4 regions of the Cytobacillus sp. Hm23 genome follow, and region 4 is predicted to be linked to each of the others. Evidence: predicted binding sites of a transcription regulator. Region 4 holds the regulator's gene; each other region holds the start of a gene.
The links. Region 4 encodes LexA, which represses DNA repair genes until DNA is damaged. Its sites were predicted from a motif close to CGAACATATGTTCG; they were not measured.
Positions count from the first base shown of each region.

Region 1 (3,220 bases), on a different contig from region 4:
TTCCATTCCCTCTATAGAACTATTTATCGTTTATTCTCGAAATTTTTTTCTATACTTTCTTTTTTAGTATTTTTCATTTACAAAGGCTGAATGTCTACAATATTAACAAACTGTACATCATGGATTTTTTCAACCATATCCATGATGCGTACGGTTTTGTTAATGTGGTCTATAAAATGAATATTACCTTCAACAGTATTTATCACATGATTTTGATAATAGGAAAAAGATAATGTTTGATTTCCAGCTATACCGATATGAATCATTTCATTCAACTCCTCTAGCCGTTGCTCATCTAGCAACGGCTTTGATGCTCTATGCTGATTTTTTTCTAACTCCCTTAACAGCTTTGTATGTTCAGGGAGCATCATTGATACCCATTTAATTGTTCCACGGTCTCGAATCACTTTTATCACTCTCCTTTTAAACTAGTTACAGCGCCTTCATTTGTAATGCTTCCTGTGCTTGTCGAGACTGAACAGTCGGCTCGCTTTTCCTATTGTCCAGCTGCGCCTCCTAGTCCCTCGAGTCACTTCACCATTACATTCGAAGGCAAAAAGCGCCTTCATATGTAATGCTTCCTGTGCTTGTCGAGACTGAACAGTCGGCTCGCTTTTCCTATTGCTTATGGCCTCCTACTAGTGTGCTGCGGTGACGTGCTGTCCCTGCATTCGTATATGAAACTGCTCGCAAAATTGCATTTGAGCCATATTTCCTCCTGATTTCATCCATACAGTAGCCGAGTGCTTGCTGCTTCGGTTTATTCATTTCAAACAGTGATAGTTGCATATTTAGATCATCCTCAATATTGGACAGTGCAATTGAGATTTTTCGTACTGTTTTATTTGTATAATGCTTTTGAAATAGCTCAACACAAACATTGTATATGTCCATTGTAATATTTGTTGGTTCTTCAATTGTTTTTGAACGATAAAATCCGCCACCAAATTCATCTTTACTATATCCAATACCTAGACTAACCGTTCTTCCGACCTTTTTAGCTGTGCGAGTTCTTCTTGCCACCTCCTCACACATTTCTAATATTACTCGCTTTACATCTGTCGGATCTGGATAATCTCGTAATAAAATTTGACTTTTTCCAAAGCTAATTTGTCCTTGCAGGAAGGGTGCGCCAAGTTCTGAAAAGTCAACACCCCACGCGTGATAATATAGCTGATTTCCCATAATGCCAAACTTTTGTTCAAGTTGCTTGAGGGAATAATTAGCAAGCTGCCCTACTGAGAATATTCCTATCCTGTTTAATTTTTTTTCCATTTTTCCACCAATTCCCCACATTTGACTAAGTGGTGAAAGCGGCCAAAGTTTTGTTTTCACATCATCATACGTCCATCGGGAAATCCCTGTTTTTTTCGCCTCTAAATCCAAGCATAATTTTGCCATAAGCATATTTGGTCCTATACCAATTGCACACGGAACTTCATATTCTCTCTCTATATCTTTTTTTAATTTTTGAGCTGTCGTTTCTGCATCACCCCATAGCTTCTCAGTACCATCCACTTGTAAAAAACTCTCATCAACGCTATACGTATGGACTGCTTCTCCCGGCACATAGCGCTGAAATAACTTAGTAAGTTCCATTGATATACGTAAGTATGTGCGCATCTTTGGATTGACGATTACAATTCGCGGGTCCTTAGGAATTTCAAATAAACGCGACCCTGTTCTAATACCAAATTCCTTCTTCAAGCGTGGTGAAGCTGCTAAAACAACACTCCCCTGTCTTTCTGTATCACCAACAACCGCTAAGTAGCATGTAAGTGGATCTAAATTCAATAGTACTGCTGCACAACTTGCAAAAAAGCTTTTCATATCAATACATAAGATGTTATGGTGAGGCATTTTGCTATAATCGATCAAATATAACACCCCTAAAGGAATATATGTTCGTATTATTATATTCAATATCTTAACCGAATATACGTTCGTTATCAATTGCAAATTGTTTCCAATAAGATATGCTAATGATACCCGATGTTCGGTGACAAACACTGAAGCCACACAATGAAGGTGTTTTATTGTTTGAAAGGCGCTATTGTTAGATATCTCAGAAGACCCTTTGCTTAAACTTTGTTGCTTTTTTCACTTAAATTTAAGTAACTGATGTGTATAGTTTTTAGAGGAGAAAAGATGCTACTTATTACATGCAGCAATTAGTGTGAAAATACCCTATTAAAAAGGGATTTATTCTACATAAATATTTTTTACAAATTATTCTTTTATTACTAAAGTATACATGTTATAATTTTGATTGATTAATCAATCAATGAATGTGAGGTCTAATTATGTCTAAACAATTATCTAAGAAGGAACAACTACGTGAAGAAAAACGACAAAGAATTTTAAATGCAGCTATCACCCTCTTCTCGAAAAATGGCTATTCAGAAACAACAATTGCAGCTGTCGCCAAAGGTTCGGAAGTGAGTTTCGGAACTGTATTTACATATTTTCCAAATAAGGAGCAACTATTTGAGGCCGCGGTATTAGAACCGTTAAATGAAATCAAGCCGCTGTTTTTATGTCAAATTAACAAAGATCAAACTCCCTTAGAACATCTTAAACAAATGGTTAAAGAGCATGTTATTACCTTTTCTCAAAAGGAAACCCATTTACGCTTAGTTCAGTATGTATTAGGGCAACATGAAAGGTTTCCAAAAATATTCGAGCAATTAGATTCTTTTTTCCATGACGTCATCGACGCACTGGAGCCAATCATTATAGAAGGACAAAAACAAGGTGAGCTACATACGTTGAATCCTGAAATCGTAGCAACATCTTATTTCCAATTTTTAAATGGGATTCGTGTAACAATTATTGATCCCCCTGACGGCATTATATGGAAGGCTCTTATCCCACAGGCATTGCTCCTTTTTGCACCAGTAAATTCAAAGGATATTTACGATAGCACCCTCAATGAATAAAATGCTAATTTTAAAGGGAGGAGATTGAAAGATGAAAACAAACTTATTCAGCCCACTTAAAAACAAGCAGTTTAGAGCGTTATTTTCTGCTCAAGTCGTATCAGATTTAGGAACATTATTCGATTTAACTGCACTTTTCGCTTTGTTTGCCTACCATTGGGAGCTAGGTCCTTATTATCTCGCATTATTGTCAATTGCATTTGGCTTACCGTGGGTTTTATTCGGTCCAGTCGCTGGAGTGTTTGCTGATCGACTTCCTCAGAAATTAGTCATGATTACTA
Region 1 is NZ_JBPXRQ010000005.1:42,391-45,610, forward strand. Features, by position in the region: gene ACSVDA_RS04705 (YolD-like family protein) at 78-416, opposite strand; gene ACSVDA_RS04710 (Y-family DNA polymerase) at 619-1,878, opposite strand; gene ACSVDA_RS04715 (TetR/AcrR family transcriptional regulator) at 2,304-2,939, shown strand; gene ACSVDA_RS04720 (MFS transporter) at 2,971-3,220, shown strand, end outside.
Region 1: ACSVDA_RS04710 (Y-family DNA polymerase) is a predicted target of LexA. The motif match lies at 1,933-1,946, and genes of this name have one in related genera.

Region 2 (3,220 bases), on a different contig from region 4:
TTCCTCATCCGCCTTTCTTCCATTTCAATAATTCATTTTCTGCCTTTAATAGATTGTTTTGTGCTTCTAAACGAGCATATTTTTCTTCTAATGACAGTTCTCTATCACTTGGTCTTCCTGAGTTTTTTTTCCTAGTGTCACATAAACCAGCTACGCCATTTGTTAAGTAAGCTTTACGCCAACGTTTACCTGATGAGCGAACACGATCTAAACCAATAATGTCTAAATCAAACCCATACTCCACAAATATTTGTGAAGAAAATTTCCCCTTCTCATTTTCAGTAATAAAAATACGTTTAAATTCATCTGTATAGGTAATTCCCTTAGAAGTAACGGATTTAACATATTGATTCTTAGACAGTATCTGAATTTCTCTGTCTGTAAAAGTCTTTTTACTCATTAAATTTTCCCCCCAATCCCTATTTTTCTTATTTATACAAAAATGTACCCTATAGGGAGACTTTTTTAAAGTGTCTACTCTATAAGGTACATTTTACATTGGTATGGGAATGTGGTCTTTTTTGTATGATTAAGAGGTAAACAACGACTGTAAGCATACAATCACTTTTTTTCTCAGTTGTTTTTAGTTGTTCAATTACTCAAGTCAAATTCACTAATATACCAAGATTCCATTGAACTAAGTAGATAAGGCTCCTAATTCTCTGTCCTTTGAAGTTTAGGTGCTGTATGAATCATCTAGTCTTGATATCGCTGGATATGTATAGATTTAAGCATTTGAACAACGTTGTCAACATCAATTGCACTTGCATTACTTAACTATAATTGTTGAAAATGTAAGCAGCCCCAGTAAATATTCCTTACGTGTTTCATCAGAACGGTTTTCCTTGTTGTTCATGACAATAATAGTAAACCATTTTGTAAACCGAAAAGTAATCAAATATTCTCTCTTTTTGGGATGACGAAGTAAAGTATCATTTAATTGATTGATGGATTATCAAAAGAATTAAATGTTAATATTATTCTTTTAGATGTATATGTTAATGAAGAATTGTCATCATTGGTTATGTAATTAAGAAAGGCCTTTTTTGTAAACTGTGCTGCTTTTGTTGTCCAATTAGTACCAAAAAGAGATTTTACATGTTAGTCATTGTTGTACAGAAGAAAAGGTACATGATTGTTATATTATTTGTACATTTATAATGTCTTCAAATTTAATTATATGTATTTCATCGAATTTATCGGTTACTCTAATATGCCTATGGAATTGATCTATAAAATGAATATATCCCATACATGGCTTAAAAGCACCGTTCTCAAAATATGTCACAGTCACTTCTTGTGTAAACTCCATAGCTTCTAGGACGGTACTATTTATTTCCTCTACCTCATGCTCATCTAAAATAGGCTTTTGCACCTTATAATAATCAGCCTTTGCTTCTTTCATTATCTTCATATGTTCAGGTTGTATAAATGCGGGCATCCATTTCATAATTCCTCGATCTTTCAAACGTATCACCTCTGTACTTATTATATACGAAAATATGTTCGTTTAGTAAAGAAATAAGTTATAAAAAATCTAGTTTTCTGCCTTCACAAATGATTGGGAATAACTTATTTTGTAGTCGGATAGGAATTTCCAACTTAATTACCCGTATTGATACGAGTAGAGGGGGGGGGGGATTTTTGCATTTATTTATTATATAGTTCGATAAAGAAATGTAAATTTTGTCTCAAATCAAAATAAAAATGTTAGACAAAATGAAAGAATACCCGAATTTGAGTACTCTTTCAATAGTAAAGAATAACGATAGATATATTTACTTAACCCAAGGTGGTTTAGGTTTAGGGTCTTCTTCTTTACAGTCGCAGAATACTAAAGTGAATAAACTAAGAAATCTGCAATCTGCATCGTCTGTTGCATCACTAATCTCAAGCATTCTCTCAAATTGCTTAGCAATATCAACGTCAGTTAAACTATTAATGGCACCTTCAACTTTATCCGCAATATCATAATCCGTTTTACAAGAATCACAGAATGCTAAAGTGAATAAACTTAAAAAAGTACAATTATGAGCCATATTATTCCTCATCCTCTCAATAAATTAATATGAATATCAAATTTATAGTATGTCTCATAAAGCTCTTATGTGTAGATGGTAGTACATATTATAAGAAATGTATTTATACCTATGAGGCAGAGCGGGCTTTACAATATTACTGAAGTGTGAAAACAAGAATAATTATGTTTGTGCTTCTTTGGGCACAAATGTTAAAATAACAATTACTTAAAATTAAAAAAGTTCACAATAAATCCAAAAATATAATACTATATTTTTACAATTATGTGATAAATTAGAATATGGTTATACATAACCATATTTCTCTTTTTCATTTTTCTAATCCCTAGAATTATCTAGGGATTTTTTTGAGTTAATCAACAAAATGGATGTTGTGTCTATTAATCTCCAACTGTGTAATGTCAGTTAAATCTTATTTATAAAACTCAGTTGTGTTGGCAACATCGTTTCACATAAAATAACGATGATCGCTGTACGTTACAGTTTACTTGTTGAGGTCAGTTCACCGAAGAATTTTTACTTACCCGTCTAATCAAAAATAAATAACTTTGCATACAATACTCCAAACAAATTATGAAAAGAGGTTCTATTATGGGTGCCTATGTTTCAAAATCCTCCTGTTGAGGAAGTACCAAGACGCTCAGTACGGAAAAGATAGCTTGCTGCGATTGTCCGATTGAAATTGATTCACGAACTGGTAACATTAACCTTGTTTGTGGTGAATCTATGCCGATCTTTGGTGGGAATTTTTAGAGGTCGTTTGTCAGGAACAATTTCTGTTGGAAATGACTCAGCATGTGGACTTCGTGTTACTATCACGACAAACGGTGTAGATGTTACACTAGATATTCCTCGTCCAAACCCTCCAGAAGAAACCATGCAGTAGGTATTACATATACAAATGCTACTAATATAACAGTTGCCTGTATGAGTGATGGGGGTGGGGATTGTATTGCTGGCTATTCTTATAAACTCATCGATAGATGTATAAGTCCGTCGCTGCCTAGCACTAATCCTTAGTTTCAACTTAGCAAATCGCCCTCATACGAGATATTCTTCTTCAAGTGCGATCGTTTGTATTTCGATAAGACGTTATAAATAACTTACTGATAAGATATTTGCTATTAAACAGTGTAAGTAATTAGGCGGATTTTCTTAATCTCTTACGCGTCTGTATTGGC
Region 2 is NZ_JBPXRQ010000044.1:19,220-22,439, reverse strand. Features, by position in the region: partial or broken gene ACSVDA_RS20535 (IS3 family transposase) at 1-400, opposite strand, end outside; gene ACSVDA_RS20530 (YolD-like family protein) at 1,139-1,468, opposite strand; gene ACSVDA_RS20525 (hypothetical protein) at 1,779-2,039, opposite strand; gene ACSVDA_RS20520 (hypothetical protein) at 2,779-2,925, shown strand.
Region 2: ACSVDA_RS20530 (YolD-like family protein) is a predicted target of LexA. The motif match lies at 1,496-1,509, and genes of this name have one in related genera.

Region 3 (3,220 bases), on a different contig from region 4:
ATTTCAAAAGACGAGAATAAATTTGTGTATCATTCTCTAAAATCTTTGTTCTCATAATAACTAAATATTATTTACATATGCTTTTTACATAAGGAAAAATGATGTTATACAACGACACAATTATTCGTTAGAGATACTTCATCATCCATGTCCTTATAAATATGGTCTACGATTGAATCTCTTATATTGTATACATTTCTCTCACTAATTCCTAAATGTTTAGAAATTCCCACGATCGGCATGCCATCTAACAAACAGTATAGTACTGTACTCATTCGGTCATCCTTGATTGTTTCAGTATGCTTATTAATGATGCGAACTTTTCTCTCTAGCTTCTCAACCATTTTTTTATACCGGTCTTTTCTAATGACAAAGTTACCTACTTGATCTGAGTTTGTTTTTGCTTTTGGTATGCTAGCTTCTACTCCATATTGTGAAATTGATGGCGCCGGACAAATATTCATCTCTTTATACAATCTTAGCAGTTCCTTTTCCATCCAGTAATAATCCCTTAATGCAATTCTAATTTCTTGTTTATTCATGTTCTTTCTGCTCCTTCCTTTTACTATCTTTTTGTTTTATTGACCATCCGTAATGCTTTACACATCGAACAAATGGACATAGATTTTCTTTCCCCATCCATATACAACCTGTACAATGATGCTTATGAATAAGTTGAATTTTCACCAAACCACCTCGATCTACTATTAATAAAAAAGGACACCAAACATCGGATATGCAATCCAAAGTTTAGTGTCCTCCAGCTGACTGGTAGAACTTTATTGGTTTTTCTATTAATCTTTTAAAACTCTTCACCTTCATCAAACTTTACTCTTTTCACCTCGTTTTGATGAGTAATAATCTTTGTTTCACCGTGACTAGGTAATTGAGAGATCTTTGCTTTCCCGTTACTTACAATAACAACATAAGGTGTCTGTTGTTCATTTACATTAGTTTCAAACATTGAATCTGTTATATCTATTTCTTTCATTCGCATTTATTATCCCCACTACTAAAGGTGTAACGGGATTCACCTACCTTTCTAAAACAAATTGCCATATTGGCAAAAATATATTTCCTAAACTTATGAATAGGTCATATTTTTGTGATAATATTATATTAACTTACCTATAAGGAAATTGTCTACATCTTTTTTACCATTTAGGTAATTATACTTACTTACCGTAATGGTAAATGATAATATATAATCATAAATAACTTTAGAGGAGAATATACGATGAAGGTATTAGGGGAACGGATCAAATCGTTACGACTAAGTCAGGGTTATTCACAAAAGGAGGTCGCTCATGCGATTGGAGTATCGAATGTCCAGCTTTCACGTTATGAATCTGGAGATCGCAAGCCTGATGCAGAAACAATAAAGCACCTTGCTGATTTTTTCGAAGTATCAACGGATTATTTATTGGGACGAGCGGACACCCCTGCTTCGTTAGCTGTAGTAAAACAAGAAGATCATAAAGAAAGCTTATTTTTCTTTGACCAAGAGAATATTACAAGAGAGGAAGCCCAAGCATTAAATGATCACTTAAAATATTTAAGAGCAATCGCTCAAAAAGTAAATAAAAAAGATTAAGAGAACAAAGAACATTTCTGCACAGTCCATTTTATCTATTTCCACTAGCATATGATTGCAAAAAAGAACATATGTTTGTATAATTTGTGTAAGAGGTGAAATATGTGGAAGTAGGATATGAAGCAACCCTTTTAGAAACATGGGTATCTATTTGGTATAAAAAAATGAACATAAATCAACCAACAGATATCCTAGAAGAAACCATTTGTCAAAATAATAATATTTACTTTTTCCGAAGGCCTATACCGAGCTATTCGTATGAGAACGGCAAATTTAAATCCATTACGATAGATTCAAGAATAGATGCTTCACAGCAAAGGGAGCAGTTTTTTCACGAGCTCTGCCACATTATTCGACATTACGGCTGGCAGTTACAAATTATGCCTCCAGCATTTAGAGAATTGCAAGAGCGTGACGCACAACATTTTACTTTGTATGCGGCAATTCCTTACCATATGTTAATGTCATATAATTTTAAAAGCTCAACGATCATCGAAACACTTGTCGAAGACTTTAAGGTAAGCGAACAACTTTGTATAGAACGAGTTAAACGAATATATAGAAATTCATTAGCAACAACATAAACTCCTTTAGTGTAATTCTTTTATAACAGCGTCACTAAATTTACGCTTAAGATGTAGAAATAACGCGAGGATAAATATACTAAAAAAAGACCGAGAAATTTCTCGGCTAGCCTAGTTATACCACCTATAAATAAAACTAAGATTTAACCATTATTGTGAGTGTTAGTTATTAATAGGTTTATGTTATCTCCACTACGTATTCTTGTACTAGGCTTAACATGTTGTTTATTAACTGTTATTAAACCGTCTTTCATTCTTTTTACAATTTCGTTTCTACTAATATTACTTAAACGCTCAGCTAACACTTTATCTATTCGAAACTCACCAATAACTTGATTTATTGATATTTGAACACATTTTATCTCATTATCTACTAACGTTTTAAAACAGATAGGGGTATTAATTTCGTCATCAGTTGGTATAGCTTCATTCAACCTAATGTGGTCTGTATAGCTTTTATAAGCTTCAAGCTTTTTATTCCAAGTATGATTTTTTTCACACTTATAAATTGCGTATCGATAAATATTTTTTCCATTTGCATTATGCCGTCTAATTAATGTATCGAAAAAGCAAACGACTTTACCGCAATTTGAACAATAGCGTTGCTCCTGTATTACATCATCCATATTAATTAAATTCCACTTAAAGTGTTGTACGTTCATTTTCTTCACCTCTAATAAGATAAAGAAACGAAACATCTACTCGGATCTATTTGTAGCATCACCTATTCACTTAATTATTGCATATAAAAAAGTTCTCCCGTCAGCGAGAGAACTTAGAATATTGTATACTACACATATTCGTTCCGTTCCTTTGTAATGGGATAAAAAGACAGACTTCTCCAAAGGAAATATTTACATATTCCAAAGAAGTACTATCAAATTTGTTGATCCATTACAAAGTAAATGTAGGCATAAACAGAACCGCAACCCTTTCTCCAAGTAGATTTAACTTTATATTAACACACACATCCAAAATTACCAATTTATCCTTTTAATATTATCTGTTAGTACGTGAATATCATTATTAAAGAAAGGGTTTT
Region 3 is NZ_JBPXRQ010000027.1:62,569-65,788, forward strand. Features, by position in the region: gene ACSVDA_RS16540 (DNA-binding response regulator) at 105-542, opposite strand; gene ACSVDA_RS16545 (hypothetical protein) at 535-747, opposite strand; gene ACSVDA_RS16550 (XtrA/YqaO family protein) at 803-997, opposite strand; gene ACSVDA_RS16555 (helix-turn-helix domain-containing protein) at 1,238-1,594, shown strand; gene ACSVDA_RS16560 (ImmA/IrrE family metallo-endopeptidase) at 1,699-2,178, shown strand; gene ACSVDA_RS16565 (S4 domain-containing protein) at 2,322-2,840, opposite strand; gene ACSVDA_RS16570 (methyl-accepting chemotaxis protein) at 3,219-3,220, opposite strand, start outside.
Region 3: ACSVDA_RS16560 (ImmA/IrrE family metallo-endopeptidase) is a predicted target of LexA. The motif match lies at 1,659-1,672, and genes of this name have one in related genera.

Region 4 (3,220 bases):
ATTTATTTATCTTACTCCAAATTATCAACTGGACAGGTAAAGACTTGATACTTTGCTGATGTCAACATGTGATGGTTATGATCATTACTGATCTGCTAAGCCATTTTTCAGGAAATCAATTAAGTGGTTTAGACTTGATTCATAGTTGTCAGGCTTTGACATATCAGCTACATCCACAATATTAGTGAACAAAAAACCAATTAATGATTGGACGAATTCGAGTGGTAGTGTCTGCCTTATTTCACCTTTGTTATAGGATGCTTCAATGAGCTTGTTCATTTGATCATTATCCTGAAAATTATGCCTTGTCAACGCCTTTTCGTATATGTTAGTTCCTTTCTCTTTAATAAAGCTGTTTGCAAAACGGTTAATATCTGGGTATTCATTGGCAAATTGCATTCCAACTCGGATTTGTGTTTTAAATATCGAAAAAATGTCTTTGGCATAATCACTTGGCTTCATAACCTTGACAAGGAATTCTTGCTTTTTATGAATTAAAATGTCTATGAGATTTAAGTAAAGATCTTCCTTGTTGTTAAAATGATAGTAAAATGATCCCTTACTCATATTCGCCGTCTTCAAAATATGATTTAATGAGGCTTTTTCATAGCCTTTTTCCACAAATTCATTTAATGCTGCTTGCATTAAATCATCTGAGTGTTCGAATTCTTTATTAAATCCTTGCGTCAATTACATCATCTCCTACAAGTTTTTAATCTTAATAGTTAGCTCTGTTCGTAAACTTTGTTGCTTTAGTTCTTTATACTGAAGATATAGACATCGTTACTCAATATACATCGTTTTATATGTGAAATGATGGCACGAAATCTAGTTGTATTCGTGTTTGTGTTTTAGTACGAAAAACACGCTATGCGGAAATGACCTAATAGTTAATGGAGCTTTCTTATTATATATAATAGACCGTACGGTCTAGACCGTCAAGTCTAACTCAAGGTAATAAGCATAAAATTAATGGTCATAGTGAAGGAAATATGAGAGCAAGTTATTAAGCAATTCATTGAATGATAAAGTTAAAACTAAAGACTTTTTTGTGAACTTTGTTTTTTACTAAAAACGGACAGCATTATTAGTTTTATAGGAGATCAATAATTAAAAATGAAGAAAAGGTGTCTCGAACACTATATATACGTGTTTATATCTTAAAACTAAAAGCAGCAACTATTGTGAAAATAGCCAATAAAAATAATTTGGCAGGGAGCTTACTATATGACAAAAAAATCCTTAGCTCAGACGTTCTAAGCTAAGGATTGGATTATAATATGAGATAGTATGAATACGTTAAAGAGCATTGTGGACTGCTAACCTGTATGTTAATCGAACTGATTGGTACAACCTTTTATAATTTGTCAAAGAGTAGATCATACATTCATTATGTAACATCATGTTTTAATGAATGGTACGATACACCCCGATCACTTTTCCTAATATAGCTACATTACGAAGAATAATAGGTTCTAAAGTTGAGTTTTCTGGCTGTAGTCTTATGTAGTCTTTTTCTTTAAAAAATCTCTTAACTGTTGCCTCATCATCTTCCGTCATTGCAACAACGATATCTCCATTGGAAGCAGTTTGTTGTTGCCGAACAATGACGTGATCCCCATCTAATATACCTGCTTCAATCATGCTATCTCCCATTACTTCAAGCATAAAAACATTTTCGTCAGGAGATACAAGTTTATCAGGAAGAGGGAAGTATTCTTCAACATTTTCAATCGCTGTTATTGGTTGACCAGCTGTTACCTTTCCAATGATCGGTACATTCATAACGTTATTTTTTGGAATTACATCAGCAGGATTTAAATCTAATATTTCAATTGCTCTAGGTTTCGTTGGATCTCTACGGATTAATCCCTTACTTTCTAAACGAGATAAATGACCATGAACCGTTGAGCTTGAAGCTAGCCCTACCGCTTCTCCAATTTCTCTAACAGAAGGTGGATATCCCTTTGATTGTACTTCTTGTTTTATGAAATCCAGTATGTCTTGTTGCCTTTTCGATAATTTTGCCATCGTTAGCACCTCATTATAATAATCTTTTCTATGGTTAGCATGTATACCCGTCCATAACATTTAAAAATTAAGATCATCTATTAAGACGATAAGGATATACTAGAAAGATTTTACTTTCATTCATTATAGCACGACTTGTCATGTATAACAAACGTAAGTTCGTAAAATTGTTGACATAAAACATTTGTTCGTATACAATAACTAAAAACGAACATGTATTCTGTTGATCAGGGGGACTTATTATGAAACAATCTAAAATTTACTATATCTTGTTTTTTACTGTTTTTATCGGCTTTGCTTTTGCACTAATTACTTCTTATAAGGATATCGAGAAAAATGATTATATCATTATTAAAGTAGAAGATGGTGATACACTATGGGATATTGCTTCCGAGTATAGTAACAGTCACGATTTGTCAATAAATGACTTTATCAGTTGGGTAGAGGATGTAAATCAAATTGCTCCTGATAGTATTTTTTATGGTGATGAAATTTATATTCCAGTGTTAAAATCAGAAGGTAATAAAATGTATGATACTTATGCTGTTAACAATTAATCGGAGGTAGAAATGGAAAAAGCAATAATATATTGTCGTGTTAGTACAAATAAACAAACACAGGAGACATCATTAACACGACAAAAGGAAGAATTACTCCAGCTTGCAAACAGTTACCATTTTGATGTGAAGAAAGTGGTTGTAGAAAGAGCAAGCGGATATGACATGGATAGAGATGGCATTTATGAATTATTGAATGAAATTAAGGAACAGCAAATCGATGCCCTTTTAATACAAGATGAGACAAGGCTAGGTAGGGGTAATGCAAGAATAGCTTTGCTGCATTTTATTTTAAAAGAAAAAGTTAAAATATATACTGTTCATCATCATGGAGAGCTACAATTGTCTGAAGCTGATTCCATGATGTTGGAAATTGTAAGCATTGTTGAGGAATATCAACGCAAAATACATAATTTAAAAATTAAACGGGGAATGAAACGTGCTATTGAAGAAGGTTATAAGCCAGAGAGGAATTTAAAAAACATCCATGCAAGCTCAGGTAGAGAAAGAAAAGAAATACCTATCGAGGAAATTATAAGGTTACGTCAAAATAATCTCACATTTTCAGATATAGCGGCTACATTACGTGGTCTCGGATTTAATGTGTCAAAAGCAACGGTACATCGACGGTA
Region 4 is NZ_JBPXRQ010000008.1:48,285-51,504, reverse strand. Features, by position in the region: gene ACSVDA_RS06650 (TetR/AcrR family transcriptional regulator) at 85-690, opposite strand; gene lexA (transcriptional repressor LexA) at 1,408-2,031, opposite strand; gene yneA (cell division suppressor protein YneA) at 2,274-2,588, shown strand; gene ACSVDA_RS06635 (YneB family resolvase-like protein) at 2,601-3,220, shown strand, end outside.